Linked DNA regions of Colwellia sp. M166. The protein of the gene in region 3 interacts with the protein of the main gene of each other region in a pairwise test. Links are inferred from orthologs where the notes say so. Each region holds a gene or a part of one and is shown on either strand. Other genes may lie near its edges.

What was found.
Region 1: the proteins of ftsB (region 3) and FGD67_RS13685 interact in binary tests that used the Escherichia coli proteins (3 or more experiments, as listed by UniProt). The link is inferred for Colwellia sp. M166 from one-to-one orthologs.
Region 2: the proteins of ftsB (region 3) and ftsL interact in binary tests that used the Escherichia coli proteins (3 or more experiments, as listed by UniProt). The link is inferred for Colwellia sp. M166 from one-to-one orthologs.

What each region holds. Positions count from the first base shown.
Region 1 is NZ_CP040755.1:3,005,279-3,015,054, reverse strand. What follows is about bases 6,850-9,776. They hold FGD67_RS13685 (cell division protein FtsQ/DivIB), read right to left. Parts: upstream 8,740-9,776; coding sequence 7,960-8,739; downstream 6,850-7,959. Other genes in these bases: murC (UDP-N-acetylmuramate--L-alanine ligase), read right to left, coding at 9,675-9,776; FGD67_RS13680 (D-alanine--D-alanine ligase), read right to left, coding at 8,743-9,678; ftsA (cell division protein FtsA), read right to left, coding at 6,850-7,954. Outside these bases: preprotein translocase subunit SecA, read right to left, coding at 134-2,812; FGD67_RS13710 (M23 family metallopeptidase), read right to left, coding at 2,938-3,837; FGD67_RS13705 (DUF721 domain-containing protein), read left to right, coding at 3,870-4,331; lpxC (UDP-3-O-acyl-N-acetylglucosamine deacetylase), read right to left, coding at 4,421-5,338; cell division protein FtsZ, read right to left, coding at 5,477-6,640; more of ftsA, read right to left, coding at 6,719-6,849. UniProt on the Escherichia coli protein: Essential cell division protein. May link together the upstream cell division proteins, which are predominantly cytoplasmic, with the downstream cell division proteins, which are predominantly periplasmic. May control correct divisome assembly.
Region 2 is NZ_CP040755.1:2,985,651-2,997,130, reverse strand. Bases 1,493-4,446 are described here. They hold ftsL (cell division protein FtsL), read right to left. Parts: upstream 3,150-4,446; coding sequence 2,835-3,149; downstream 1,493-2,834. Other genes in these bases: mraZ (division/cell wall cluster transcriptional repressor MraZ), read right to left, coding at 4,152-4,446; rsmH (16S rRNA (cytosine(1402)-N(4))-methyltransferase RsmH), read right to left, coding at 3,165-4,106; FGD67_RS13640 (penicillin-binding protein 2), read right to left, coding at 1,493-2,813. Outside these bases: FGD67_RS13645 (UDP-N-acetylmuramoyl-L-alanyl-D-glutamate--2,6-diaminopimelate ligase), read right to left, coding at 1-1,063; more of FGD67_RS13640, read right to left, coding at 1,056-1,492; more of mraZ, read right to left, coding at 4,447-4,610; FGD67_RS13620 (ABC transporter ATP-binding protein), read right to left, coding at 4,886-5,986; FGD67_RS13615 (iron ABC transporter permease), read right to left, coding at 5,983-7,611; FGD67_RS13610 (extracellular solute-binding protein), read right to left, coding at 7,636-8,649; FGD67_RS13605 (YcxB family protein), read right to left, coding at 8,792-9,265; FGD67_RS13600 (IS1182 family transposase), read right to left, coding at 9,905-11,347. UniProt on the Escherichia coli protein: Essential cell division protein. May link together the upstream cell division proteins, which are predominantly cytoplasmic, with the downstream cell division proteins, which are predominantly periplasmic.
Region 3 is NZ_CP040755.1:1,171,230-1,182,692, forward strand. Bases 3,327-6,263 are described here. They hold ftsB (cell division protein FtsB), read right to left. Parts: upstream 4,978-6,263; coding sequence 4,675-4,977; downstream 3,327-4,674. Other genes in these bases: truD (tRNA pseudouridine(13) synthase TruD), read right to left, coding at 3,327-3,515; ispD (2-C-methyl-D-erythritol 4-phosphate cytidylyltransferase), read right to left, coding at 3,947-4,675; FGD67_RS05320 (hypothetical protein), read right to left, coding at 5,066-5,716; FGD67_RS05325 (hypothetical protein), read left to right, coding at 5,928-6,263. Outside these bases: FGD67_RS05280 (peptidoglycan DD-metalloendopeptidase family protein), read right to left, coding at 1-41; FGD67_RS05285 (YqaA family protein), read right to left, coding at 191-769; FGD67_RS05290 (protein-L-isoaspartate(D-aspartate) O-methyltransferase), read right to left, coding at 773-1,450; 5'/3'-nucleotidase SurE, read right to left, coding at 1,447-2,199; more of truD, read right to left, coding at 2,196-3,326; more of FGD67_RS05325, read left to right, coding at 6,264-6,719; upp (uracil phosphoribosyltransferase), read left to right, coding at 6,810-7,436; FGD67_RS05335 (uracil-xanthine permease family protein), read left to right, coding at 7,529-8,803; FGD67_RS05340 (LPP20 family lipoprotein), read left to right, coding at 9,045-9,599; FGD67_RS05345 (ETEC_3214 domain-containing protein), read left to right, coding at 9,633-10,388; FGD67_RS05350 (murein transglycosylase domain-containing protein), read left to right, coding at 10,419-11,463. UniProt on the Escherichia coli protein: Essential cell division protein. May link together the upstream cell division proteins, which are predominantly cytoplasmic, with the downstream cell division proteins, which are predominantly periplasmic.

The DNA.
Region 1 (9,776 bases), 1.8 Mb from region 3 along the record:
ATTGCCCCGCAAGCACTCAAAGACTGACTTTTAAATTCTCGCTAAGAGGTACTTTCTGAGACGGATTGCTATTAAACATAAAAATACCAGTCAAAAGACTGGTATTTTTATGTCAGACTTAACGCTTGATAAGTTAGCTTAACTTACCGTGACACTGTTTATATTTTTTACCTGAGCCGCACGGACAAGGCTCATTACGTCCAACACGCGCCATCGCAGTTTCTTCAGGCTGTGAGGCCGACTGATGTGTAAACTCTTTCGGTGCTTCATCAGCTTTTCTATGTTGTTCTTCAACCGCTTCAACATCAGATTCAGCCTTAATTTGCACTTTACTTAAGATACCAATAACATCATATTTTAAGTTATCAAGTAATTCGGCAAATAACTCGAAAGATTCACGCTTAAATTCTTGTTTTGGATTCTTTTGCGCGTAACCGCGTAAATGAATACCTTGACGTAAATGGTCCATTGCCGCTAAATGCTCTTTCCAATGAGAATCTAGGCTTTGTAGCATAACAGCCTTTTCAAACTGGCGTAAAACTTCAGCACCAACCATCTCTTCTTTAGCAACATAACTCGCTTCAACTTCTGCAACAATTTTTTCACGTAAAGTTTCTTCATGCAAGTTGCTGTCTTCTTCTAACCATTTTGCAATAGTCAGCTCAAGATTAAGTTCGCCTTTAATACGTTCTTCTAAGCCCGTAACATCCCACATTTCTTCTAACGATTGTGGTGGAATATGTTGACTAATCAAACCATTAACGACATCTGCACGAATCGCTTTAATAACCTCAGCAATATCTGCTTCATCCATCAGCTCATTTCGTTGCTCATAAATAACTTTACGTTGGTCATTTGAAACATCATCAAACTCAAGTAATTGTTTACGAATATCAAAGTTACGGCCTTCAACTTTACGTTGAGCATTTTCAATACTCTTAGTCACCCAAGGATGTTCAATTGCTTCACCGCGCTCCATACCTAATTTACGCATCATGTTAGAAATACGCTCAGAGGCAAAAATGCGCATTAAGCCATCTTCCATCGATAGGTAAAAACGCGTTGAGCCCGCATCACCTTGACGGCCTGAACGACCACGCAATTGATTATCTATACGACGAGACTCATGACGCTCAGTGGCAACAATATGTAGGCCACCCGCGGCTAATACCTTTTCATGCTCTTCTTGCCATGCGGCTTTCACTTTTTCAATTTGGTCTGCGCTTGGGTTATCAAGCTTAGCTAGCATCATACTTAAGTTACCACCCAGTACGATATCAGTACCACGACCAGCCATGTTAGTGGCAATGGTTACCGCACCAATTTTACCCGCGTCGGCAACAATCTCAGCTTCCTGTTGGTGGAACTTAGCATTCAATACTTTATGCTTAATCTTTGCTTTCTTTAAAAATGAAGATAAGAATTCAGAGGTTTCAATGCTGATAGTTCCCACCAAAACCGGTTGGCCACGTTCAACACAGTCTTTAATATCTTCTAAAATCGCTTCAAACTTTTCTTCAGCTGTTAAGTAAATTAAATCAGGTAAATCCTTACGTACCATAGGTTGGTTTGTTGGGATAACCACCGTTTCTAAACCATAGATATGATTAAACTCGAACGCTTCTGTGTCCGCAGTACCTGTCATACCTGATAATTTATTATAGATACGGAAAAAATTTTGGAAGGTAATTGATGCCAGTGTCTGATTTTCATTTTGAATATCAACACCTTCTTTCGCTTCAACCGCTTGGTGCAAACCTTCTGACCAACGGCGACCTTCCATTGTACGACCGGTATGTTCATCAACAATGACGATTTCACCATCTTTAACAATATAATCAACATCTTTTTGAAACAGTTTATGAGCACGCAATGCCGCCATAACATGATGGAGTAAAGTAATATTTGCTGCTGAGAATAGAGAATCTCCTTGCTGCATTAAACCTTTTTCGATCATGATTTCTTCGATATGTATTTGACCTAGCTCAGTTAGATAGATTTGCTTGGCTTTTTCGTCAATGGTGAAGTCACCGGTACTTTCTTGACCTTCTTTATCTTCTTCATCTTGCTGAACAAGCGTTGGCACTACCAGATTGATATTACGGTAAAGTTCAGAACTATCTTCCGCTTGACCAGAAATAATTAATGGCGTGCGCGCTTCATCAATTAAAATCGAGTCGACTTCATCAATAACGGCAAAGTTTAATGGCTTTTGTGCCCGCTCTTCTGGCGAAAAGGCCATATTATCGCGCAGGTAGTCAAAACCAAACTCGTTGTTGGTACCGTAAGTGATATCAGCGTTATATGCTGCTTGTTTATCGCCAGGTGCCATACCAGCAATATTACAGCCAACAGTCATACCTAAAAATTCAAATAATGGCCGACTCCAATCCGCATCACGGGTAGCAAGGTAGTCATTGACCGTAATCACATGCACACCTTTATTGGTTAAAGCATTTAAATAAGCCGGTAAAGTTGCGGTAAGCGTTTTACCTTCACCGGTACGCATTTCGGCTATTTTACCCGAGTTGAGTACCATGCCACCGATCATTTGCACATCAAAGTGACGCATACCAAATACGCGTTTACTCGCTTCACGTACCACAGCAAATGCTTCAGGAATAAGCTCGTCTAGTACTTCGCCTTGCTCAACGCGCTCTTTAAACTCAGTTGTTTTTGCTTTTAGTTCTTCATCACTGAGGGCTTCAAAAACGGGTTCTAGAGCATTAATTTTTGTTACTTCTTTGCACATTTGTTTAAGTAATCGATCATTTCGACTACCAAACAGTTTTGTCATTAACTTTACAAACATCGTGTTAAACCATATTGAGAAGAAAATCTTCCGCTGAAAATAAATGACCGGTGGGACCGATCACATAAACTTGCTTAGTATTGTAATCGCAGTAGTATTTTAAACAACTGAAATTCGTGCAAAAACTAATTTTTTGCTTTGCGATAAACGTATTTTTTTGGATCTATTTGGCGATTATTACGCAAAATTTCATAATGTACGTGTGGTCCTGTGGAACGACCTGTACTGCCCATTTTTGCAATAACCTGACCTTTAGTAACAACATCACCAACCGATACTTTTATTGCTTTATTGTGACCATAACGAGTTTTTAAGTTATCACCATGATTAATTTCAATTAATTGACCATAACCATAACGATCACCTGCCCAACTTACCACTCCAGATGCGGTAGCTATAATATCAGCATCTTCACTACCTGCAAAATCAACGCCTTTATGCATTGCCGGCTTACCATTAAAAGGGTCTTTACGCATACCAAAATACGATGACAACCAACCCTTCTTTATTGGTCGACCAGACAAATACCGTGTATTCTCTATATGGTGACCTAAAGTGACAGATTCAAGCATTTTTAATTGTTTTTCTTCATGACCAAGCGATTCTTCCAATGCGGTAATATCCAAAAGTAGCTCCGCTAAGCTTTTAGGCTTTTCCTCATGACTTTGAATCATCGGACCGCCACTCGAGGGGAATGATTGAAAGTTAAATTCATTATCAGGAATGCTCGCCTCTTCAGCTAAGCGATCGCCTAAAGCATTTAATCTTAACACTTGGCTTTGTAATTCGGCCAACTTCATGGTAACTGCGGTTACTTGTTGGCTATTTACTTTAGTATCATCAATAATGGGTAGGCTTGATAGCTGATATATTGTATTTTTCGGTACATCATCTGCAGAGGCGATCAAATGGACAATAAAACCTGAAATTAAGGCAAAAACAATTAAGGCAGATAACCAATGTAGCTTATTTAGCTTCATTGAAAATCTAACGTTCTTTCCTCGGTATAGTAATGTTAAACTCATAACTCATTCATCGTTTGTTCAAGAGCTGACTTATGGCACGAAAATCGAAAATCCCCACAGACATGTCAGCGCTGTTTAATTCAACGTCAGGCACTTTGGCACAAATAGCTGCAAAAACCAACTTTTTAACCGTATTGGCTGATATTGTACGACAAATTTGTCCCGACCTACCAGCAGATGTTTGGAAAATAGCCAATTTCAAAGCTAATGCCATTGTCATTGAGGTAAACTCAGCCGTTTGGAGCCAACGATTACAGTTTGAAAGAATGAATATTTGCCGAGAACTTAGCGAAGTAACCAATAACGAATTCAACCAAATAGAAATTAAAATCACACCATTTCGAACAAAAATACCCGAAAAAACCGTTATTCCTAACGCCATTAATTCCACTATATCAGCACGTACCGCAGCGCAGTTATTAGCAGTGGCACGCAGTGCTCCTGATAGTTTGCGGAAAAAGTTAGAAAAACTTGCTTCGCATGCAAAAAAATAGCTTTTGAACAACAGTTTAGTAAAATTTAATGATAAAAAAACCAGCACGAAGACTGGTTTTAATGTAGCGATTTTCGCAACTGAATTATATTAAAATGCCGTCGCACTAATTTCTTGAAATTGGATGGGTGATTCAATCGTATCTTCATACGTTACCCATTCCCAACAATCGACTTGTTTAAATACTTCACGCAACAACATGTTATTTAAGCCATGACCTGATTTAAAAGCATTCAGTTCACCCAAGATGCTAACACCGCCCATATACAGGTCACCAATAGCATCTAAAATTTTATGCTTAACAAACTCATCATCGTAGCGTAAGTCATCTTTATTGAGCATGCGATATTCATCTAAAACAATCGCGTTTTCCAAGCTACCACCTAAGGCAAGGTTATGTGAACGTAAGAACTCAATATCTTTCATAAAACCAAAGGTGCGTGCGCGACTGATCTCTTTAACAAATGAACAACTTGAAAGATCCATACTCATGGTTTGACAAGTATTAGCAATCACCGGGTGTTCAAATTCAATCGCGAAATTAACCCGAAAACCTTCATAAGGCTTTAATTCAGCCCACTTGTCACCTTCTTCTACGCGTATAGTTTTAGTAATACGTAAAAAGCGTTTGGCAACATTTGATGTTTCAATGCCTACTGACTGAATTAAATACACAAACGGTAAAGCACTACCATCCATAATTGGAATTTCAGGTGAATCAACCTCAACAATGAGGTTATCAATACCTAAACCTGCGACAGCAGAAAGCAAATGTTCGACGGTGGAAATCTGAACACCTTGCTCATTCACTAAACACGTACATAAAGTTGTTTCACCCACAGCTTCCGGTGTCGCTGGAATATCGACAACGGGATCTAAATCAACTCGGCGAAAAATAATACCGGTGTTAGCAGGCGCAGGACGGAGAGTGATCTGCACCTTTTCACCTTTATGTAACCCTACACCTATGGCAGAGACACTTTCTTTTAACGTACGTTGTTTAATCATAAATAGCCTTCTTAAGCCTATATTTTGCGCTAATAAGTCGCCGCCGAAAATAAGCGGAGACGTAATATAACAAAAAAGCCTAATAAAATCAAAAAACCAACATTTTTAGTATTGCGTAATTAACTTTTCGAATATCGCTTAGTCTGCTTGTTTACGTAAAAATGCCGGAATATCTAAATAATCATCAAGTTCAGTAGCTGCTACTTTCTGCGCTTGAGCATTAGCTTCTGGCATAGTAACCGGATTCGCAGACAGCTCAGGTTGTGCGCTAGCAATATAGTCACCACCAACAACTTGTGGCTCAGCCACAGGCGTAGGATTGACTAAGGTAATATCTGGTTTACGCTCTGCACCAATACCCGTTGCCACAACCGTTACTCGTAATTCTTCCGTCATTTCAGGGTCAATAACCGCACCAACGACAACGGTAGCATTTTCAGATGCAAAAGCTTTAACCGCATTACCAACAGTTTCAAATTCATCAATGCTAATATCCATGCCGGCAGTGATATTAACCAAAATACCGCGCGCGCCAGCTAAATCAACGTCTTCAAGTAACGGACTTGAAATAGCAGCTTCTGCCGCTTCCTCTGCACGGTCTGGACCTGATGCAGTGCCAGAGCCCATCATTGCAGTACCCATTTCAGACATTACGGTTCTAACATCGGCGAAATCGACGTTTATGAGTCCAGGACGGGTAATAAGTTCCGCGATACCTTGCACAGCACCTAATAAAACATTATTCGCGGCTTTAAAGGCATCTAATAAACTGGTGCCAGGGCCAAGCACTTTCAATAATTTTTCGTTCGGAATAGTGATCAATGAATCAACATTTTTTGATAAAAACTCGATACCTTGATCGGCATAGTTCATGCGTTTTTTGCCTTCAAAAGGAAATGGCTTAGTCACGACCGCAACCGTTAAAATCCCCATTTCTTTGGCTATTTCGGCAACAACTGGCGCAGCACCAGTGCCCGTACCACCACCCATACCAGCTGCGATAAAGACCATATCAGCACCTTGCAGTGTTTCTTTAATAGTTTCTCGGTCTTCTTCCGCACTTCGGCGACCAATTTCAGGGTTCGCACCAGCACCCAGTCCTTTAGTGACATCGTGACCTAGCTGCAAAGTAACATTTGCCGCTGAGTTACGTAATGCTTGAGAATCGGTATTTGCGGTAATAAATTCTACACCTTCAATGGTTTGTGACACCATGTGTTCTACCGCGTTTCCGCCCCCGCCACCAACACCAATAACTTTGATGACTGCTTCTGCGTTGTGATCTTCCATTAATTCAAACATTTTATTATCTCCGATTTTTAATACGTTTTGTTCCACCAAAACTCTTTTATACTTTTAATTAGTAACTAAAATCGCTAATTAAAATTCGCCTTTAAACCAAGCAAGTACTCTCGAGCCGATACTACCGACTGACTCGCTTTTCTTTTTCTCATTACTTTGCTGCTGATTCGCTTGCATACCATAGTGTAACAAGCCGACAACCGTAGAATATGTTGGGTCGTTAACATACTCTTTCAATCCGCAGATATCTGAAGGCTGAGCAACTCGTGCTGGCATTTGAAATACTTCTTCGGCAAACTCAACTACACCTTCCATTTTTGCTGTACCTCCGGTTAAAACATAACCCGCAGCAATTTGATCTTCTAATCCACATTCTCGTAGTTCCTCTTGGATCAGTTCAAATAATTCTTGATACCTAGGCTCAACGACTTCCGCTAAAGTATGACGTGACATCGAGCGTGCAGGACGTCCGCCAACACTAGGCACTTCAATATTTTCTTCCATACTGACCATTTGGCGCAACGCACAGGCGTACTGCACCTTAATCTCTTCAGCATGACTTAACGGTGTACGAAAAATCTTTGCAATATCGCTAGTAACTTGATTACCTGCAACAGGTATTACCGCGGTATGGCGTAAAGCGCCACCGGTAAAAACCGCAATATCCATAGTGCCAGCGCCCATATCAACCACACAGATCCCAAGCTCTTTTTCATCATCAGTTAAGATTGCGTAGCTAGAAGCAAGCGCTGAGAAAATTAATTGATCAGCTTTTAGGTCACAACGTTCAACACATTTAACAATGTTTTTTGCCATGTCGTTTGCACAAGTGACAATATGTACTTTTGCTTCCATACGCACACCTGACATGCCGATAGGACTTTTTATACCGTCTTGGCAGTCTATGCTATATTCTTGCGGCAAAACGTGCAGCATACGACGTTCTGCCGAAATGGGCACAGAGCGGGCGGTATGAATAACGTTATCCACATCATCCTGCATCACCTCTTTATCATTGATGGGCACCATACCGTTTTCATTTTGGCAGCTGATATGCTTACCTGAAATGCCAAGGTAAACTGAGGTGATGTGGCAGTCTGCCATTAATTCAGCTTCGTTAATCGCACGCTGAATAGACTGAATAACCAGATTAAGGTCATTAACACCACCTTTATCCATGCCACGGGCAGGTTGATTTCCAACACCAACAATACTGAGCTGATTATCGGGTGTGATCTCACCAACCGCTACTGAAATTTTTGACGTTCCAATATCTAATCCAACTACTAAATTTCTTTCAGTTACTTTTGACATTAAGGTTAAACTCTTTCTTTATTATCCGTGGTTTTCCAACCTACGGCTAAACCAGTATCATATCTCAGATCAACATAATCGACTTGTTGACCCTGCTTTGTATTCAATTTTATCTGTGGATAAACATCCATAAAGCGCTGTATACGCTCAACGCGGTTATCGCGACCTAAGTTGATAGTCACACCATCATCTAAAATAAGCTGCCATGCAAAACGTTCAGACAGTACCAACTCATCAATACTTAACTGACTAAAATCCAACAGTTTATTCAAATTTCTAAAATTCTCCAAGGCAACTTTCTCACTACCTTCTGGGCCAAAAAATGCCGGCAGTTTCTCAACTAAACGTTTTATGTCAGCCTGAAATGCTTTACCATTTTCATTAATCAAAAAATCACCATTCCAATGGGCAATAGGCTTTTGATCTACTACATAAATTTTTAATTCATCTGGCCATTTTTTTCGTACTGAAACCGAATAAACCCAAGGTAATTTAGCCACTCTCTGTTGGACATCATTAACATCCAAATTGAAAAAATTACCCAAATTAACTTTTTCTATTGCATTTTCAATATCTAAACGCGTGGTATACGGCATTTCACCCGCAATAGCAATGGACGTAACCGGCACTGACTCTTCAGCGCTTAAGCGTTTGTTTAAAAAAAAACCAAACAATAATATGGCAATAATAACAGCAACAAAAAACGTAACGCCTAACCAAAACGACCAGTGTAAATTGGTGACGTCATTCCTTAACGGCTGTTGCTTCTCTATTGCCTCAGCCATTACCTACAGGCGACCTTGCGCACTAATAGCAACAATTTCTGTCACTAATTCACTAAAACTTAAACCATGTACTTTTGCAGCTTTGGGTACTAACGATGTTTCTGTCATACCAGGTACCGTATTAACCTCTAATAGCTGCCATTGGCCTTGAGTGTTACGCATGACATCTACCCTTCCCCAGCCTTTTGCGCCGGTAGCATTGAACGCTTTTAACGCTATAGATTGCAACTCGCTTTCATCGGCTTGCGATAAAGAACATGGGCAATGGTATTGCGTACTTGTCGACATATATTTCGCGTCGTAATCATAAAAATCATGCGGCGTTTCCATATGAATTACCGGCAAAGGCGTTTGCCCTAGAATAGCCACGGTGTATTCTGGCCCTTGGATCCAAGCTTCAACTAATATTTGTTGGTCGTACTCGAAAGCGGCGTTCAAAGCTTGATGTAACTGTTCAGCATTATTTGCTTTTGACATACCAATACTTGAGCCTTCATTGGCCGGTTTCACCATCACCACATCGCCTAATTGCTGTAAGATTTTGTCAGCATCACCCACTTGATATTCTGCTTTATTAACAATGGCAAAAGCAGCTGTTGGTAAATTTAAGGCTTGAAACACTTGTTTACTACGAATTTTATCCATCGACAGTGCAGAGCCAAGCACATCAGATCCGGTGTACGGAATATTCATATATTGCAGTGCACCTTGCACACAACCGTCTTCACCGCCACGACCATGTAAGGCAATAAAAACGCGATCAATATCAAGTGTCGCTAAATCGCTTAAGCAATAATCTTGGGTATCAATAAGTTGAACGTCAAAGCCAGCTTCTCTTAAACCTTTAGCTATCGCTTTACCTGAGTTAAGTGATACCGCTCTTTCTGCTGATGTACCACCATATAAAACTGCCAGTTTTTGTTCGATCAAAGCTTTCATACTGTTAACACCATTAATTTTTCATCTGTCGCTAAATTACGCGCAATCGTACCGATATTACCGGCTCCCTGAGTGATCACCATGTCACCATCACATAA
Region 2 (11,480 bases), 1.8 Mb from region 3 along the record:
TTAATACCGCGATAGCAGCGAGGAGGTTTTCGACATTAAAATTACCTAACAACTGACTGCGAATTTGGCACTGGCCCTGCTCGGTATTTAACGTAAAACTTACCCCATCCACATGGTGTTTTATATCAAGTGCTTGGACAAAGTGGCTATAGCTGCTAATATTTTCCCCACGACCATACACCACTACAGTTTGTATTTCAGGCCAATGTTCTAGCCAATTGCGCCCTTGGCTATCATCACCATTAATCACCGCAACTTGCTGACTATCACCGGTAAATATTTGTTTTTTCGCGTCAGCATAAGCCGACATAGTGTGATGATAATCTAAATGATCTCGCGTTAAATTAGTAAATACTGCGGTGTTGAATAAAGCGGCGCTAACGCGTTTTTGCGCTAACGCATGCGATGAAACTTCCATCGCAACATCGGTGATATCTTGGGTATTAAACAATGCCAATAGCTGATGTAACTCTGTTGCACCTGGGGTGGTGTTATCAATACTTTTTAAACTGGCAAGCTTGCCAGCACCATTGGTACCAATAACCGCACAGTTTTTCTGACAATAGTCTAATAAATTAGCAATAATTTGACTGGTGCTGGTTTTACCATTGGTACCGGTAATACCAATAATATTCATCGATTGTTGAGGTGCGCCATAAAAGGCTTTAGCAACATTAAATAAGTCTTGATTCAGCTGAAAATAATTCAATATCGCAATGGCGTCTGTATCTGTCTGCTGTAACCAAGTCAGTTTTCCATGTGCTGATGGCTCAGTCGTTTCTTGTATTATCATTGCACAATTGGCAGCAAGCGCTTGGGCAATATATTCACGTCCATCACGTAAGCTACCCATAACGGCACAAAACACATCGCCAGGCTTAATCGTTCGCGTATCATTAACCAAGTCAGCAGTAGTCGCATCAGTTTGAAACAGCTGAGAAAACTTGGCTTTAAGTTGAGTTAAATCATGGTGATTCAAGCTAATGCTAGCACGCTTTAATACCGCTTCAATGGCAGCAAAATTTCTTGGTTGATTAGAAACGCGTAAAGCGTGATCAAACATGGTCACGCTCCTTGGGTAGGTTTTCTGTTTTTGGCTCTGCCGTTACAACGGTTACTTTGGTATTGGCATCTGGCGCTACATTGAGCAGCCGCAGCGTGCCTTTCATAATACGGGAAAAAACTGGCGCAGCAACTTCCCCCCCGTGATATAAATCACCACCGGGGTCATCAATCACCACCACCACAGCAATCTCAGGATCTGATATCGGTGCTACACCGGCAAATAAACCGACATAATCATTACCATAACCACCGGCAAAGGCTTTAATCGCCGTACCACTTTTACCACCAACACGGTAACCGTCTATTTTTGCAACGGTATAGTGTTCATTAACGACGTGTTCAAGCATGTCTAATACATTTTGACTATTTTCTGCAGAAAAAATACGTTCAGCATTTTTCTTGACCTGTTCTTGTGGGTCTTGCTTTAAAATCGTTAACGGTATTTTCATACCGCCATTAGCTAATATGGTATAAAAACGCGCCAACTGAATTGGGGTAATAGCAACACCGTGACCCCAAGACAATGTCGCTAATTCAAATTTTGACCAACGCGCTCTATCGTGCATCATGCCTGAACTTTCACCGACAAGTCCGGTACCGGTTTCTTCAGAAAATCCTGCATCAAAAAACTTATCAATTAAATAATCTTTGGGTACCGATAATGCCAACTTAGTCGTGCCCATATTTGAAGAGTGCACCAATAACTCAGCTAAAGTTATTTTTCCGAGGTAGCGCGGATCAGAAACTCGACTACCACCTAATCGCATCCAGCCTGGGTAAGTATCAATGATGCTATCTTTTTTTACGCTACCAAATTCCAGTGCAGTTAAAACCGTCAATGGCTTCACACTTGAACCGGGTTCATAGATATCAGTAATAGCGCGATTACGAAAACGGTGAATTGCTACACCCGAACGGTTGTTTGGGTTATATGATGGACTATTCACCAAAGCTAATACCTCACCAGTATTCACATTGGTAACAACAGCGGACCCTGATGTTGCCTTAAACGCTTTCACTGCGCCTTTGAGTTCACGATAAGCAAGTGCTTGAATACGTTGATCAATGCTCAAGGTTATTTCTTTAGGTGGCGTAGAGGCTTTGACTGATAAAATCTCTATCTTTCGACCTTTAGCGTCTTTACGATATTGTTTTTCACCATCTTCTCCAGTTAGCAACTGGTCATAAACCCGCTCAATGCCTTCAATACCTTTGTCATCAACATTAGTAAAGCCGACAACATGGGCACTTATTTCACCCGCAGGATAAAAACGCTTAGATTCTTTACGTAAATGAATGCCTGGAATTTTTAATTCGCGAATATAATTAGCCATCGCCGGTGCGACTTTACGTTCAATGTAAACAAAGCGTTTAGTCGGGTTTTTAGTAATTCTCACTTGTAGTTTTTTAACATCTTGACCTAGTACATCAGCCAAAGCTTGCCAATGCTTTTTCATTGATAAAGCATTGCTATCAAAAATAATTTTAGGATCCGCCCACACTGTTTCTACCGGTACACTGATCGCTAATTCATGGCCATTACGATCGACAATGGAGCCCCGTTGTACGGTTTTAGTATTGGTACGAAGTGAGCGGTTATCACCTTGCTTTTTCAGCATGTCAGGTTCAAACACTTGAATATATGCAGTACGAGCCATTAAACCAGCATAAATCAGCACAACAGCACCTAGCACAACGTAAAAACGCCATACTACTGTGTTCGGATTATATTGTGCTGGTTTTTTCATAGCCCTACTCGTGCTAAAAATTTATGGTAATTTAATAATAATTTCAGAGCTGGCATCTGGCCTTGTCATATTCAGCTGTTTTTCTGCATTGCTTTCGATGGCACTATGCTCTGCCAAGCTATTTTGCTCTAATAATAAATTACGCCATTCATTTTCTAAGCCATCACGTTCAGTTAATAACACTTCAATTTTACTGGTGGTTTGCCGATTCAAGTGAGTAAAGTAAATGACTGAAAACGCTGATAGCAATACTAATAATAAAATGCCATATATAGCGAGATGGCGCCGAATGTCCTGCCAAATATCAAGTACTAACACCACTTTCTTGGTTGCCATACTAAAGCACCGTAATTAGCGCGCTAACCTTTGCGCAACACGAAGTACCGAGCTGCGAGAACGCACATTTTCTTCAACTTCATCTTTGCTGGGTTTTAACTTACGTCCAACTAAACTTAAATTCTTGCCTTTATTTAATTCTTCTTCACTAATTGGCATGCCTCGTGGCACTTTCTTACCTTGCGAATTTTTTTTCATAAACTGTTTTACTAAACGGTCTTCAAGTGAATGAAAACTAATCACCACCAAACGGCCATCGGTAGCAAGCACAGCTAAAGACGCTGCTAAAACTTTTTCAATTTGTTCTAATTCGCTGTTGATATACATGCGAATAGCTTGAAAGCTACGCGTAGCTGGATGCTTTTTAATTTCTCTTTGTGGTGCTGTTTTCTTAATTAATTGCGCTAATTGCCCTGTGCGAGTTAATGGAGTAACTTCTCGCTCATCAACAATGGCATTAGCGATACGCCAAGCATGTTTCTCTTCACCAAAAGTGCGCAGCACCCAAGTAATATCTTCGACATCAGCAACTGCAAGCCACTGTGCTGCCGTTTGCCCACGAGTGGTATCCATGCGCATATCAAGTGGGCCATCTTTCATAAAGCTAAAACCACGTTCAGCTTCATCAAGCTGTGGTGACGAGACACCTAAATCAAGTAAAATGCCATCAACTTTTTCAACCAGCTGATGCTTCTCAGCAATCATTTGTAAGTCAGCAAAACCATGGTGTTCGATGATAAAACGTTCATCATTAGCATATTTTTCTGCCACAGCTATTGCCGTAAGATCTCTATCTATCGCAATTAAACGGCCATTTGATCCAAGCTTTTCAAGAATTAAACCTGAATGTCCGCCACGGCCAAACGTACAGTCGATATAAATACCCTCTGGCTTTATTGCGAGCCCTGCGATTGACTCTTCAAGCAGAACTGAAATGTGTGCATTATCGTGTTGCATTATGAGTTTATAAACGCCATTTAGTTATTATCATTCAACGACTTATCATAAGGATAAATCAAGTAAGCGGTCAGTCAGTTCTATTTCACCTGACTGTATTTTCGCAATGCCTTGCTGCATTTGTGTTTGCCAAGCGCTATCGCTCCAAATTTCAAATTTTCTCAATTGTCCAACCAACATTAAGTTTTTTTCTAAGCCTGCATGTTGGCGTAATGGACCATTTATTAATAAACGACCACTTTTATCAATTTCACAATCTGAAGCGTTACCTAATAGCACTTGCTGTAATAATCGCTCTTGTGGATTCATACTCGACAAACCACAAAGCTTTAATTCTATTTCTTCCCATTCAGGCAGTGGATATAACAATAAGCATGGGTGTTGAATATCAAGGGTACAAACCATTTTTCCTTGGCAATCAGCAAATAGCTCTTCGCGATACCTTGTTGGTATCGTGATCCTATTTTTGCTATCGAGCGTTATTGCGCTAGTGCCTCTGTACATAGTCCAACTTATTGTTTGGGATCACTTTTGATCCACTAATTCCCACTTTATCCCACAATCATACAGTTTAGTGAGTAAAGCAAACTTATGTCAAGCAAAGTTTTTGTAATTTGATCGCGCTGAGTGCCTATAAAATAAAGGCTTTGAGGGAAGTGGATGAATTTGTGGGCTTTTGTGGATCTGCCACCCAATTATGGCGATATAATTAATTATTTTAGACTAAAATGCTATTTATCTGTCACAAATTAGCGACACTAGTGTTACCTTCACCCGAATTACGGGTGAGCGATAGTAGGATATAACAGAAAATGTTGACCTTTTAACTGAATGGCTAATTTAGCACCTAAAACAAACAATTCTTGACTGTAAAAACTTAACTGTGAGAATGCTAATATTGATTCTTTTTCAATGCTGCTCAGTAAATATCGATAACCTTGCTCAGTAACGCCGATATGTTCAATAACAACATTATTCGCCTGCTGTTGAGCAAGTTCAATATCTGTTGCTTTAACTAGTAACTGAAAATTCGTGCTATTAACACCATGACAGCGTTCTCGATTAATAATATGCTCAAGGTTTATTTTACCAATTAAGCTCGAGACTTCTGAGTGGCTGTCATCATTTAGCACTGACACTGGCAACCAACTACCCAATTGCAAGAAATCAGCGACTTGCCAACTACTAGGTTGCTGACAGACTTGCGCTGGCGCTCCTACTTGTAATATTTGACCATGGTGCATAACCGCAATTTTATCGGCAAAAGTGAATACTTCGTCTTTATTATGGGTGACAAAAATAGCAGTCATATCCAATCGCTTTAATAGTTGCCTAATTTCAATCATTAGCTCATGGCGTAATCTAGCGTCAATATTTGAAAAAGGTTCATCAAGCAATAATAAACTTGGCTGTGGTGCTAAAGCACGAGCAATAGCAACCCGCTGTTGTTGACCGCCGGATAATTGATGGGGATAACGATCAGCAAAGTCAGTTAGTTCTAATAACTTTAATAGTTCTTCACAACGCGACTTTTGTTCAGCTTTGGTTATTTTTTTCAGACCAAAGCAAATATTTTCACTGACCGTCAGATGTGGAAACAAGGCGTAATCTTGAAATATCATACCTATATTACGCTCTTCCGCTGGCAGCATATTTTCAACACTGATGTTGATAACTTTTTCAGCGCTATTGATAGCAATATTACCGGCACTTTGGCCAATAAAACCCGCTAAGGTATTTAATAGCGTGGTTTTACCACAACCACTTGGCCCAACAAGTCCTAGTATTTCACCTTTTGCCAATGATAAGTCAACTTGCGATAAAATCAGCTTTGATTGCAGTTCAACCGCTAAATTTTCGATGCTAATAAGTGCTTTCACTGGCTGTCCTTTTGGCGATTAAGAAAAATAATAGGCAGTAAGCCAAATAACACGATTAAAATAGCGCCGAGTGCCCCTTGCTCTAATCGCTCATCAGAAATGAGTTGGTATATCTGTGTACTTAAGGTTTCAAAGTTAAATGGCCGTAGCAATAATACCGCCGGTAATTCTTTCATCGCTTCAACAAAAACTAAGAGCCAAGCAACAAGAATAGATGATTTTAATAACGGTAAATGAACACGTAAAAGCGCCGGAAAAGTTTTTACACCTAGACTTGCCGGTGCTAAATCAAGTGAACGAGGAATTTGGCCCAGACCAGCACTGAGCGTACCATTAGCAATCGCTGAAAACCGCACTACAAAGGCAAAAACAATGGCAAAAACTGTACCTGATAATATCAAGCCTGGGGCAGTAAAACCTAGCATTTTGGCTACATTATTAATGCCATGATCGATTGGGCCAAAAGTTGCCAACATCGCCATAGCAAGCACAGTACCAGGAATAGCATAACCAAAACCTGAAATTTGTAGCGGTAACATCCGACCGCGACTTTGATGAAGACGCTGAAACGACGCTAACATCAAGGCTATTAACGTCGCAATAGTGGCACTATAAGCAGCAATTTCTATACTGTTTTTTCCGGTTTCAATTAAGGCCAAAAACTGTTGTTGATCCGCGTAATCAAACGCCATCACAAGTAACAATATCACCGGTAGTAAGAAACCGGCAAAAACTAAAAACCAACAAAATAAACTGGCGACAACTTGCTGCGTAAGAGAAAGTTTTTTGCGTTGATGTTGAGTATTGGGCCGACTTGATTGATGTCGCTGTCCTGCTCGGGCTCGTTGTTCAGCCACAACAACAAACAAAATAAACAGCATCAAAACACTCGCGAGTGCATTGGCAGCGGCAAAATCACTATAGCCTAACCAAGTATCATAAATAGCCGTGGTTAAGGTATTAACGGCAAAATATTGTACGGTAGCAAAATCAGCGAGGGTTTCCATTGTTACTAATGCTAATGACACGGCAATTGCAGGTCGGGCTAATGGTAATGCTATCTGATAAAAACTTTGGCGTTCTGTACAGCCTAATAAGCGGCTTGCGCGTAGTAAATTGCGATCTTGCTGTTCAAAAGCCGTACGTGTCAGCATGTATACATAAGGAAATAGCACTAAAGCTATCACGATGGCACCGCCGCCTATGGTTCGAATATCAAAGAAGTAATAATCATTGGGGGACTGCCAATCAAACCAGGCTCGTAACAAGCGCTGTACGGGGCCGGCATAATCAAATAGATCAGTATATAAGTATGCGACTAAATATGCCGGCATTGCTAAGGGTAGCATTAACAACCAGCGTAGTTGTTTGCCCATCACAATATTAGTTTGACTAATGATTGCGGCGGCAGGAACACCAAAACACAAAGATAACAGCGCAACCAGCAAACCCAACACGACAGTATTGCGGATATATTCAGGTAACACCGTGGCCCACAAATGGCTAAATAAATCGCTCGAAGCATTAAGACTACCCAGCAGCATTACAACGATAGGTAAGATTAATGCAAAAGCAAAAAACCAGCTGAAAAATTTCCAACTGGTATTTTTATTCCCAATGATCACGAAACTAAATCTTAAGAAAAAGTATTATAAATCAAACTGCGCCTTATCTAATAAAATTAACGCCGCTTTACGTTGCTTGGCAATAGTTTCGAGTGACAAATTATCTGCTTTAAACTGCCCCCAAGATTTCACTAATTGTGACGGTTCTACACCTGGACGCACAGGATATTCCATGTTTGTTTCTGCATACATTTTTTGTGCGGATTCTGAAACTAAAAAGTTCATTAAGGCTAAAGCGTTGCCTTGATTAGGGGCATATTTGGCCATCGCCATACCAGAAATATTAACATGAGCACCACGGTTATTTTGATTTGGAAAGTTAATATAAACTGCATCAGCCCAAACTTTTTGCTGCTCATCTTTCAACATATTACCAAAGTAATAACTGTTACCTAACGATACATCACATAAGTTTTGGTGAATGGCTTGTACTTGTGCACGATCACTGCCTTGTGGTTTACGTGCTAAGTTCGCTTTAACTTTTTCCAACCACGTTAGGGTATCTGCCTCGCCATGCTCTGCAATCATAGACGCAACTAACGCGACATTATAAGGATGCTTACCACTGCGAGTACAAATTTTTCCTTGCCACTTTTTATCCGCTAAATCTTCATAGTTAAAATCTATTTTTCCTAAACGTTTAGCAGAATAAATATTACGCACGCGTGTTGTTAACGCATACCAAGTATCGTCTGATGCTCTATATTGCGCAGGAATGGCTGCTGTCATTTCAGTCGAGGTTGCAGCTTGTAAAAGCCCTTTATCGTGCAATTCAATCAAACGGCTAATATCTGTGGTTAATAAAATATCCGCGGGGCTATATTCACCTTCACGAGCTAACCGTTCAGCCATGCCTTTTTTGGCAAAAACCACATTAACTTTAATACCAGTTTCTTTGGTAAACTCATCAAAAAGAGCTTTAACTAAAAACGGCTGACGATACGAATAAACATTAACCTCATCGTTTGCTAAAGCATGAAAACTTGCACCAATAAGGGCGACAAAAACAAGAGTAGAAAACCAGATTTTATTCAACATTAAGTCCGCCTAAACAGTCAGAAAAGAGATTCCTAAATTTGCCGTCAGACTAATGAAGATATTTATGGCTGTCAAGGGTTTTGAGAATTATTCTCATTTAACTTTGATTTCGGCTAGGTTTGAAGATAAATTTGTTAACCTGTTAACATTTCGCTTGTAAAAATGCTTTCGCTGACTCTGAAAGACAACGGTTAGAAATATAATGGCGAACTGAATTATGAGTTATTAGCCAGCCATTGGTTGTTGGTGCTAAACATTCAATATCTTTAAATAGCATTTTATTGTCATTATAAAATGACGATATATGAATACTGTTTTGATTAATTTTTAAGGTAACTTCAGCTTTAGCTACCTTACTTAGCATTTGACGGGCAACCCACCACGACTTTTTGTAACGAGTACTGACCAGTTCTAACACCCCTAGTGAGAAAACAAACCATGCTGCGTAAGGGTTGAGCTCTGAAAACAACACTAGGCCGGCACCAACAACCAGTAGTGCTAAACCTTTACCATATAAACGAACAAAAGTTTGTGCTTGCACGGACTCTTCATAACATTCATTAAAGTGAGATTTATCTAGAATAAATGTAGTTCGATAATCAAGGGGCTGGGTCATATTACAGTCATCATCATTGGAGTGGTCTGCATTTTACCTATATCTCGAGATAATTACTATTTTGTCATCTCAGCAGACAACACTTGACTGGATAACCATTAGTTCAACATCTTATAATCAACTGAGCTTACTTTAATGATAATAGATCAGCTTAAGGCTCAAAGGCTGAATTACCTACATAAAATAAAGAGAGTGAAATGGAGAGTGAAGTAGTTTTTTTGCCACTAGTACCTATGCAAAAAAACAATCAACTTAGCTGTATATAGCGGCATAGTTAATTTAGCCACCTAATTAGAGGTGTTATTATTCACCTCATCAAATTTTTGGTGACATTTTGAATTTATAGGTTTTAATCAAATCAGACAGTCGAATAAGCCACCATTGCCGTCGTTCACATTTGAAATATTAATGATCAGTTTGTCAGATCACTTGTCGTTAGGTAAACCAATGCTAACGTCCGCTTTCGTATCTAAACTGCCTTTTACTGAGGTGAATTTGGTTAAGAAAAATCGTCCGCAAAGTGGCCAGCCTGTGTAAAAACTCATTGTTGTTCGTATAAATTTTAAAATACGTTTTACCGCTTAGTTTGTTTATTTTGGATGTGAGTCGAATTTAAAATAAAAAGATAAAGCTAGAGCCTTATATCGTGGCCTTTATGGCGTTCATTAACCCTTCAACACCCATTATGTTTAACATTCGCTTGAAGTTATAAGCCAGAACATGGAGATTCATTTCGGTTCGGACGTTTTTAAATCGACGAGTGAGTGAATGCGTCATACCCATCCAACATTTAATCGTACCGAACGGATGTTCAACGGTCTGCTTTCTTATCAGCATCAAGTCTGGCCGTTTTTTCATCAACTTATCCATATTATCTATTCTGTCTTGATGCACCCATCGAGATATTTTTCGTGGTGTTGCACTTTTTGTGCATTGTGGCTGCAAGCTACAATGTCGGCAATCTTTGATACGCACTCGGTAATGCATCAAATATAAATCACGCTCTTTTGTTCTGGTTTTACCCGGCATTAATTGACAGTTATTGGGGCAAATATAAACATCGTTGTCTTTATCATAGGTAAATTTCGAACGATTAAAGATGCCTTTTTTATCGCCACCTGAAGTATCACCTTTTGGTACAAGTGGTGTCATACCTGCATCTTGAGTGTCTTTGATATCTTGGCCGCTGAAGTAACCTTTATCTGCGATAACTATTAGGTCTTTTCTTTTTAGTGCGTGTTGCGCTAAAACCGCTGTAGGGCAGAGTTGACCTCGGTCAGTCGTATCAGTAACTTCATGTGCAACGATTAAGTGATGCTTGGTATCAACAGCGCTTTGTATGTTGTAGCTAACAACTCTTGTCATACCCTGCGTTTTCATCAGTCTTGAATCTGGATCCGTGGTGGATATTTGTTTTTCTGGATGCGCTTTAACTTCTTCTTCTAGTGTTTTTAATTCAGCTAGCTTCTGTTTTAAATTATTAATGGTTTCTTGAGTTGCCTTGACCGTTTGGGGGCTATGTTGCTCTTCATCAGCACGGTCTAGTTTTGCTAAATAGTTACTAATATGTTTTTCAACACGTTCAATATGAAAGGCCATTTTCTTTGGGGTGTAATTGTTATCTTTGTTATTGCTGGCTTTAAATTTACTACCATCAATAGCAATCTCACCTTCATCAAACATCTGAAGTTTCCTGCATAGCTCAACGAATGTCCGGCACACATGCTTAATACCCTTAGCATTATTTTTTCTAAAATCAGCAATGGTTTTAAAATCTGGAGCAAGTCGTTCAAGTAGCCACATGAGTACAATATTTCGATTCGCTTCAATTTCTAATCTTCTAGAAGATTGGACTCGATTTAGATATCCATAGAGATAGAATTTTAACATAACCGCAGGGTGATACTTAGGACGGCCAGTAGACTTGGTGATCACCCCCGTAAAACCTAACTCAGCTAAATCCAATGCTTCAATAAACACATCAATGACTCGGACGGTATTTTCAGCATGAACAAAGTCATTGAGAGATTCAGGAAAGAGTGTCGATTGGGCACGATTAGCACCTTTAATAAAACCAGACATTACGCTTACCAATAAAGATTAACTTACTAATAATTATAGTAAATAAGTGCTATATTTGTGAGAAAGGTTAAGACTGATTGATCATAAGTACACGATAGTTATTCGAAAAGGTGATCAAAAGTTTTTCACACAA
Region 3 (11,463 bases):
TATTCACTTCCAGTAACACTGTTCTTAATGCGCTGACTCAATGGAAGTGAGCCCTGAACATCAACCACTGGTGCTGGTTTACTACGACTAGAACAACCATTAAGTACTAATATTATTATTAGTACTAATAAGTTATTTCTATTAATTAAGCTACCTGGTAACCATTTCGTCATAACCAGCAAAACATCCTTTATCGTGTGGCAATATAAGCAATAACAATGGCGCTAACGACAAGCCAACCTAAGACATCAACCCACTGTCTAATTTTTTGTTCCATCGGGGCTCCGCCCCAACGAATAACTCCTGCGACTAAGAAAAATCGCATACCGCGACCAATAGCTGATGCTAATAAAAAAGGTAGAAAAGCCATGTGTAAAAAGCCAGCACTGACGGTAAACAGTTTATACGGAATAGGAGAGAAACCGGCAATAAATACTACCCATACCCCCCACTCACTAAACCAAAGCATGGCTTTGTCAAATCTAGCTTGGTAACCAAATTCGGTGATCAAAGGTTGGATCCAAGGTTCAAACATCATATAGCCTAAACCATAGCCGACGATCCCCCCGATAACTGATGCTACGGTTGTCAACGTGGCAAATTTCCATGCTTTCTCACGCTGCGCTAGTACCATAGGAGCAAGTAAAACATCAGGGGGAATAGGAAAAAAAACGGATTCAGCAAAGGTCAATAACGCGAGAATTCTGGGTGCAAATTTATGCTCAGCCCATTTTAGTGTCCATTCATATAGCGCAGAAAATATTTTCACAAACTATCCTAAAGCGCCAGGAACCAGAGGAACAAAGCGAACAGCTTCAATTTGCTGTTCTTTGAACTCATCGCCATGGCGGGTAATTAATTTTAAAATTTGGCTTTGCTCACCAACGGGAATAATTAACCGGCCACCATCAGCAAGCTGTTCTAATAGCGCAGCAGGTACCTTAGAGGGAGCTGCGGTAACAATAATGGCTTGAAATGGTGCTTTACTATGCCAACCTTGCCAACCATCACCATGCTTCATAGCAATATTATGTAAATCCATGCTACGTAATCGACGCTTGGCCTGCCATTGCAATGACTTGATACGTTCAACAGAAAAAACCTTAGTCGTTAACTGCGCTAAAATAGAGGTTTGATAACCCGAGCCGGTACCTATTTCTAAAATACTGTCAGGCACGCCATCAGCAAGTAAAAGCTCTGACATTTTAGCGACAATATAAGGTTGCGATATGGTTTGTCCTTGGCCAATCGGTAACGCGGTATTGTCATAAGCTTTGTGCGCTAAAATTTCAGGCACAAAAATATGTCGTGGTGAACGAGCTATAGCTTGTAATACTTGTTGATTTCGGATGCCTTCAAGCAATAGTTTTTGCGCTAGTATTTCGCCACTGCGACTCGACTTCCCGCCGATACTACTGCCGAGTCTGGCGTTGATAGTACTTTGTTTCATAGTGAAAGTTCATTAATCCATTCTGTCATTTGTGCCATGCTTTTATAAGCGGTCATATCGATAGTCAACGGGGTAATTGACGCATAACCATTGGCTACGGCATTAAAATCAGTGCCAACACCTGCATCAAGCTCTTGCCCTAGAGGACCATACCAATAAATATCACGTTGCCAAGGGTCTTTCATTTTCGTCATCGTTTCCGCTTTATGGCGATGACCTAAACGAGTAACTTGAATGCCTTTTAATTCATTTAAGGGTAAATCTGGTACATTGATATTAATAATTTGATCACTTGGCAATGGGTGCAGCTGCAAGCGCTCAATAAATTTAGCGGTAACAACCGCTGCAGTTTGAAAATGTTCTGGTGATTTAGATACTAATGATACCGCTATTGCAGGCATACCTAAATGGCGGCCTTCTGTTGCCGCCGCTACTGTACCAGAATATATCGTATCATCACCTAAATTAGCACCATGATTAATGCCAGCAACCACCAAATCAAGCTGTCCTTGTATTAACTGTGTCGCACCTAAGTGTACTGAATCTGTTGGTGTGCCGTTTACAGCAATAAAGCCATTTTCTAATACTTGCGCCCGTAACGGATTTAATAATGTTAACGAATGACTTGCGCCACTACAATTTCTATCTGGCGCGACCACCGTAACATCAAATACTTTTGCTAACTCATCAAAAAGTACTTTAATACCTTCGGCATTAACACCGTCATCATTACTCAATAATATTCTCATGACTGGCCTTTTTGTCTTGATTCACTATCAGTTGTTAGCTTTGAAGATACATCGACTCGTTCAGTCATATCAGTATAATTAATTAATTCGCGCATAATGGTTGTAGCATAAGCGCCAGCAGGTAAGAAAAAAGATAAAGTAACAATGTCATTCTCAATATCAATTTTCGGCTCTTTCATCAGCAAACGAATACGACGACGCTCTTGTTTTAAACCAAAACGCGGTAGACCCTGAGAAAACTCTGGCAGTTGCTCTGCAACATTTTGTTCAAATGTTAACGCCTGCTTGGTTGTCATTAACTCACCTGCGCCCCACATAGGAGCCGTTATATCTACGTCGTGATTTAAATGTCTATCGATTAAGCTTTGCTCAATACTATCAGCTAAAAATACTGACTGTGTGCCGGCCAACATTACTACATCACCATTAAGTAATGACTCAAATTTTTCTTGCTCAATACGCTGGCTGATCACTTGGTTAAAGATTAACGAACGTGCTGCGGATAAGTACATGCCACGCTTTTTCTTATCGTTAACTTTACGACCTGAAAACAAACTCAATGCTTTTGCGATATTGCCACCATTAATGCCAAAGCGTTGCTCACCAAAATAATTAGGTACACCATGGTTACTCACCACATGCCAGCGTCGAACTAATTCGTCAATTTCAGTAACATCACGTAAAGTAATTTCAAATCGGTTGCCGTCTAAACCACCAATACGTAGCTTTTTGTTATGACGTTTATAAGACAGTACCTCAACGCCTTCGATGTCGAGATCACTTAAGTCATAAACTTGCTTACCTGGCACATGCACACCAAACCATTGTTCTGTTACGGCAAAGCGATCCTTTAAGCCAGCATAAGAAACCAAAGACTCTTTGACCGAAAAATATTGCGCTAGTTGTTTAGCAACAAATGCCGTATTAGCACCGGTTTTACGAAGATGAATAAAAAGGTGTTCGCCTTCACCACAAGGCAAAAAAGGAATTTGTTCAAAAACTTTAAAATCAGCTTTTTTACTGCGCAGTAAACCACTAGAAATGGGTTGACCATATAAGTAAGTAAATGCAGGTAAGGCACTGACGACGGGTTCCTTAACTGGCTCAGAGGTTTCTGCCGTTACTAGTTCTTTTTCTGCTTGAGTACGGATATTAAGACTTTCATTCACTTGGGTAACAGAGCTGCTCTCGCATTCAGCACTAACTTCTTTCTCTAAGTTATCATTTGCTACTGAGCGATTTTCGAACGTTAATTCACTTGCATCAACAGATTTACTTAAGTTAGTAGCCTTATTTAGTAATACCACTGCATGCACTGATACGCCTTCTTTACGGCCAACATAACCAAGTTTTTCAGTCGTTGTTGCTTTAACATTAACTTGCTCGATGTCGGCTTGTAAGTCTTGAGCTAAACATCTTCGCATTGCCATCAAGTGTGGTGCAACCTTTGGCGCTTGTGCGCAAATAGTTATATCTGCATTACCAAGGCAATAACCTTTTTCTTGCATTAAGCCAACGACATGACGTAATAAAATACCACTCGATATATTTTTATATTGACCATCGGTATCTGGGAAGTGATTGCCAATATCAGCCAAACATAATGCCCCTAAAATGGCATCACATAAAGCATGAATCGCCACATCGCCATCAGAGTGTGCAACAAAACCAAATTCATAAGGAATAGCAACCCCCGCTAAAACTAATGGCCCTGCACCGCCAAATTTATGAACGTCAAAACCGTGCCCTATTCGCATATTGCCTCTGATGATAAATTACTTTTTTGTTGGTTAAGAATAAATTCAGCAAGAAACAAATCTTCTGGCTGAGTAATTTTAATATTGTCACTACTCGCGTTAACTAAACCGCTAGCATAACCTGAGGCTTCCATCGCTGATGATTCATCCGTAATAGCGATACCTTTTGTTAGAGCCGAGGTTATCGCTGTGCTTAATTCCGCAGTTTTATACATTTGCGGTGTTAGGGCATGCCACATTTGGCTACGATCTAAAGTGGTTGCGACTAGCTGCTCATGGTTAGCTTGCTTCATGGTATCGCGAACTGGGCAGGCCAATATCGCACCATGATCATGCGCAAGACAGTATGATATTAATTGCGTCAAATCTTGATGTTTAACACAAGGTCTAGCAGCATCATGCACTAACACCCAGTGCTCTTCATTACCATTTAAATAGCTTAAGCCTGCGAGTACCGAGTCCACACGTTCTTTGCCGCCAACAACACAGGTAATATTTTTATTATTTATCAGTGACGTAGTTGGAAAATATTCATCATTCTCACCTAAAGCAATAATAATATGAGCAATGGCTTCATGGCTGAGTAAGCGCTGTACGGTATGCTCTAAGATGGTTCTATTTTCAATGGTTAAGTATTGTTTTGGACAAGATGACAGCATACGCTTACCAACACCTGCAGCGGGCACTACTACGGTATATTGCCCAAGTGAATTGCTCATTATCGCAATCGTTCCTTATTATCACCATCATCGTTAGGGATGACCCGGAAAAATGTCTCGCCTTGCTTGATCATACCAAGTTCATGGCGAGCACGTTCTTCAATCGCTTCAGTGCCCGACTTTAGATCATCGGTATCGGCATAAAGTAATTTATTGCGCTGCTTAAGCTTATTATTATTAGCTAACTGTCGGGTAACCTCTTCTTCCAATGCCATATAATCAGGCACACTATTTTTACCAAACCACAGTCGGTATTGCAAAAGGAGTAAAAAAAGTAGTAAAACTGCCGTGATCAGCCGCATAAAATATTTAACGTCGCTATCGAAGATATATCAGTACGCTATTATAAATGCGTACCGTCTGCTGTAAACACCCAACAAGATTTAAAAATCAATTGTGGGCAATATTTGTTCTTGGTTGTTTGAAATTACGCCAATTAATTGTGCAAGACAGCAACAGTTCTCGAAGTGACGGCATTGATGGCTGCACTTTTTGATTGTTTTGCCAGCAATGCCCTGCGCATGCTGCTGTCATCACTTTTTTAGTCGGCTTAAGTAAATTCGCATTCATCGGCTCAATAACCTTTTTTAAGGCATTATCGGTTAAATTAAACCAACCATAGACATTAGTACGAAATCGTTGTCGTTTGACATCAACTCTATCAATACAATCAAGCACAATTTTTTGTTTTAGTGCAATAGGAACCACTAAACCATGTACTAATGCTTGCTCTCTGTACCATGAGATAACATTATTATCATAAGCCATTAATTGACTTGTTGAAGGTGAGATACTTGCCTGTTTAGCAGACCAGCTAGCATTTTGTACGTCTAGCTCAAGCGGACTTTGAGCATTTAATAAAGCAAATGCCGTACGTTTAACATAATGAGGCAAACTGTTAATTTTTGCTTGTAAACCACTCAGTAGTGATTGCTCATCACTAGCTAATTTTACCAGCTCGCGTTCATAAAGCGCATTACAAAGCTCAGCAAAGTCTGATGACTGCTGCTGTGATTGCCATAATAATGATTGCGTCACCATAAATTTAACAACTGCCTTAACTTACGTGCTGATAATGTGCCGATAATTTAAGCATACTTGATTGTTGTGTAAAGATAAAATAGCTAAACAACATTTTAGTTGTCGATTGACTTCAAACGCTGGAATGGCTAATTTAATAAAAATTACTGATTGCCTTTCAAAAACATTAAATTACACTTATCTCGTCATCAATTAGCCAAAGTTGAAAACTATGCTCAGTGCCACACAACTACTCCAATTAGAAGGGGAAGTGATTTTTCAACAAAAACTCGAAAAACAAATATGTCGAGTATTCGAAAACGCTCAATATCGTTGGTTCACTTTAGGCGGCGACGCTGTGCAAGCCATTATGGCAAAAGCTCAACCTGAGACAATATTATTAGCGATTCCACAAGCTCTGCTGATATTTACCTTATGGCAAAGTAAAGCCAAAAGTATCTTGAATTTGGGTTTAGGTGCTGGCGGCTTAGAGCGAGCATTAACTCATCATTATACTTTTGATATCACTGCTATTGAACAACAAGCTGAGATCATAACAATGGCAAAACGCTACTTTAATTTACCGGATAGCGTACTTGCCATTGCTGAAACTGCTGAGTCTTTTTTAGCAAAAACCAAAAGCACTTTTGACATTATCCTGTGTGATATTTATCAACAAGAGCAGTCTCCTAAAGCATTATTTAGCAGCACTTTTTATCTGAACTTGTCAAAAAAGTTAACCCCAACAGGTTGTGCCTTAGTAAGCGTTAATAGCAATGCTGAGCAGCTAACCGAGCTATTAACGAAACTACGGTGCTTAAATTTACATATTTCATTAATTGATTTTAATGATTATAAAAATATCATTGTGCTGCTCAGTAAAACCCCATTACCAACTAAAGCACAGCTAATTACCGTCAATCGACAACACGTTAACGCCTTCAATATTGATTTTTCACCTTATATTGAACGAATGCACGTCATACCTGCAGCAAAGCATTTTATTGATCAACAACAAGTCTGAATTATTTTTTTCATCGCAGTTAAGTACATAAGTGCAGAGATAACATATAATATGCAAAAATAGTTTTTTCATCGAGTTTTGGAGTAAAAGATGAGCGTAATTGAAGTAAAGCATCCCCTAATTAAACACAAACTTGGCTTAATGCGTGAAGCTGATATTAGCACCAAGCGATTTCGCGAACTTGCCTCTGAAGTTGGCTGTCTACTCACCTATGAAGCCACCAAAAATATGGCCGTTGAAAGCACAACAATTAATAGTTGGAATGGTGAAATAGAAGTAGAACAAATCAAAGGCAAAAAAGTTACTGTTGTGCCTATTTTACGTGCGGGCTTAGGCATGATGGACGGTGTTCTAGAGCTTATTCCTAGTGCGCGTATTTCGGTTGTTGGCATGTACCGTAACGAGGAAACCCTAGAACCTGTATTTTACTTTGAAAAGTTAGCCGGCCAAATTGAAGAGCGTCTAGCACTGGTCATTGATCCAATGCTTGCCACTGGCGGCTCGATGGTAGCAACCATCGATTTACTAAAAGAGCGTGGTTCTACCAACATTAAAGCACTGGTCTTAGTTGCGGCACCAGAAGGTGTAGCAGCATTAGAGAAAGCACATCCGGATGTTGAACTTTATACCGCTTCTGTTGATGATCGCTTAGACGACGCGGGTTATATATTACCGGGTTTAGGTGATGCTGGAGATAAGATTTTCGGCACAAAATAATTATCAATAGTCATCTTTGCTGCTTGCAGCAAACATGACTATTTAAACAATAACAATACTGCCAGCTTGCTGGCAGTTTTATTGAGTGAAATATGAGTTCAAATACCCCATTATCGAGTAATTTAGCGCAAAACAACTTGTCACTTTTTAAAGAAGTACTCACTGGCACTCAAATGCTATTTGTTGCTTTTGGTGCTTTGGTACTAATGCCGTTACTTACCGGCTTAGACCCTAACGTGGCCTTGTGCACTGCCGGTATAGGTACCTTATTGTTCCAACTCGTCACAAAAGGTCAAGTACCTGTTTTTTTAGCCTCTTCATTTGCTTTTATTGCTCCTATTATGTACGGCACACAAACATGGGGGATTCCGGCTACCATGGGCGCACTGGCTGTCGTTGGTGTTGTTTATGCTTGTTTTAGTGGTTTAATCAAAATGCGCGGTGTCGGTTTTATTAGTAAGTATTTACCGCCTATTGTTACCGGCCCTATTATTATGGTTATCGGTTTATCGCTGGCGCCTGTTGCTGTGCATATGGCGTTGGGTCGCACGGGTGATGGCTCAGCACAATTAATTACTCAATCACTTGCCTTAAGTATTTCATTACCAGCCTTGTTAACCACTTTATTGGTTTCCGCTTTTAGCAAAGGCTTTATGCGTTTAATGCCAATATTGTCAGGTATTGTTGTAGGGTATGTATTATCGCTTTATCACGGTATCATTGACTTTACCCCAGTACAAAATGCCGCTTGGTTTGCCATACCAAAGTTCACTGCACCGGAATTTAACTGGCAAGCCATTATTTATATGTTGCCAATTGCCATAGCTCCTGCCATTGAACACATTGGTGATGTCTTAGCAATTAGCTCGGCCACCGGTAAAGACTACATCAAAAAGCCAGGTTTGCACCGCACATTATTAGGTGATGGTATCGCCACCACGGCAGCATCAATGCTAGGTGGCCCGCCAAACACTACTTATTCAGAAGTGACAGGCGCAGTAATGCTCACCAAAGCATTTAACCCAAGAATTATGACTTGGGCGGCTTGTGCTGCAATTATCATGGCCTTTGTTGGTAAGTTAGGTGCTTTATTACAAACCATACCTGGTGCAGTAATGGGCGGTATCATGCTGTTGTTATTTGGTTTAATTGCCAGTGTTGGCTTAGGCAGCATAGTGAAAGCGAAAGTAGATTTTGACCAACCACGAAATTTCATTATCTTTGCTATTGTCTTAGTTTTTGGTATCGGTGGCATGGCACTCAATTTTGGTGGTTATAGCATTCAAGGGATTAGCTTGTGCGCATTAGTCGCTATCAGTTTAAACTTACTTTTACCTAAAGAAGATACTGCTAAAAACAATAATTAAATAAGTATGATAGCGTTATTGCTATTTTTACATCCTAGCAAGCCATGACAAAGAATAAGCGAGCAGACATAATATAATGTCCTTCGTCTGCTCGTTTATCAAAATTTTAGAAAAACAATTCACTTTGCAATTATATGTAACAATATGTTGAAATATTTCAAAAATTTATTACTATAACAAAACAAAAGTACAAAAATAAGTAGATAAAAATTCACTTATTAAACATTATTAAAGGACTGAAATGCTTAAACGTAACTTAACTGTCGCCTCAATTGCTGCAATGTCACTATTCATCACGGGGTGTAACTCTACACCAGAAACTAATGCTGCAGAATTAGGCATGAACATTCCACAATGGGTGTTAAGCCCAACCTCTGACAAAGGCTTGGCAGCAGCTTCGTGTGTTACTGCATCTAACAGTTTTTCAATGGATAAATCTCAAGCGGCAACACAAGCTAGAGCTGAATTAGCCAGTCAAATTGAAACTAGAGTGTCTAGTTTACAAGAAGAGTACAGCACAAAGATTTCTTCTATGGGCGAGACCAATACTGAAAGCAAAATCAGTATTACCAGCGCACAATTAACCGATCAATTCCTAAGAGGTTCAAAAGTCGTCAAAGTAGATTATGCGCAAATAGATAACGTAAAAAACCTATGTACTTTGGTGACCTTGTCTGAAGCGAAAAGCAAAGCGCTATTTAGCCAACTGTTACAACAAGCCCCGATCAAGTTATCTCCTGAAAACGAAACCTTACTGTATCTAAACTTTATGAAGTCTGAAAATAGCGCTAATTAAAGTACACAATAATAGAAGAAAATAAGGTTAGTTATGTTTTTCTGGGAAGAAATAAAGTTTAAAAATGGAACTTTTAAAGATAAGTTCCTTTTTGTTGCTATTGCTATTATGGCACTCGGTCAATGGTCTGATTCGAAAGAGCTCGCTCAAGAAGCTTATGTCGCGGTTATTTCTAATTTTACGCATAAGTATGAGTATGAAGCATTAAATAAGATCAATATTGGCAGCAACATGGAGTATATTTCACAGCAAATAGGCTTCCCGCAATTAATAAAAAAGAGTAAATACATCGACGACATCAGCTTCGCCTATTATCTCAATGAAAAATATATCTTAACCTTAATTTTGCAAGACAGCAGAGTTACCGCCTATACTATTAGCGCATTAGCAGATGATTTTACGCCCAACAACCTGCTCAATAAAAAGCCTTCTGAGAATAAAATCAGTGTTGCGGATAATACCCAGAATATGACTGACTTTACCTTAGATTATAATAATGTCGATTTCTTTTTAACAAGAGAAGAGTTAGGCAAAGACAAACTATTTATGAATCAATACTTTGGTGCTATCGGTTATAAAAAGAACATAAATATTAGTGCTGAAGAGCTTCGAAAATTATACGACGAAGTTAACTTAGAAGAAGACAATAGCAAAGTAACTCAGACGCGTGCGTTAAACATAAGTCAGAAAGCGAGAAATAACTTTTTTGGCGCAGGTGAAGTCGACTTATCTGTTATCGCAGACTCCGTTCTCACTAACTTTGAATATTCATTTTACTATAAACAGTAAAACTGACAGCTGTATTAATAAGGATATATTATGTCTAGCTTTTCTAGAGTCACCGTCGCTCTTTTGATCGTCTGTTTCTCAAGCCCAATCGCGCTAGCAGCAGAGAAAAAAAGCAACAGCTTTGCCGAATATCGTAAAAATCGCCAAGCGATATATAATCAGTTTAAAACGGATTATCTTAATCGGTATGAAAACTATCGTGCTGAAATCAAAGAAAAATGGGGCGTTGCTGAATTAAGTTCTAAAACAGAGTACGTCCACTATAACGAAAAAAACAAAACTAAAGTTTTAACCGACTTTGAAAACGATACCATAGAAATTAGCCTTTTAGATGCTGATAATTTATCAGATAACGAAGTAGATCAACGTATACGTGCAGCGATAATTGATTCATTAGATCAACAACCTGAAATCCTTGCCAGTAAACAGATAGAGTTTGACGTTGCGACAGAAAAAGCACCAGAAACAGAGATTTCAACACCAACGGTTTTAAATCACTTAGGTATAGATTCTGCTGAAAGCTTAAACACTATACTTAAGCAAGTAACAACCGTTCCGCTAGAAACACAACAACAAATCGTCGTCAAACGTACACAAACACGCTTAGATAAACAAATAGCAAATATCGAAAACTTTCTTGATAGCGATGAGATTAGTATCGAACAAGCCAAGGCACCAAAGGCACTCGTTGTTAGCATGAAAGAAGAGAAAAAATCTATTAAACGTGATGTTAATCAATTAATTACAAAAAACATTAAAACCTATAAAGTTAACCTGCACAGGGATCGCTTTAAAAAGGCTGAGCAATATTTACAATATGTTGAAAGTAATGCCGAAAAATGGCAACTGTCCAAGCAATTTATCCTCGCGGTTATGGAAACTGAAAGCCACTTCAACCCACTAGCTAAATCATATGTACCGGCTTATGGCTTAATGCAAATAGTCCCCTCTACAGCAGGTGCTGATGTCAATAATCGCATTCTTGGCATGAAAGAAAAACCAAGCCCTGAATTACTGTTTAGTGGCCGCGATAATATCAAATACGGCTCTGCTTATATCCATATTTTGATGACTC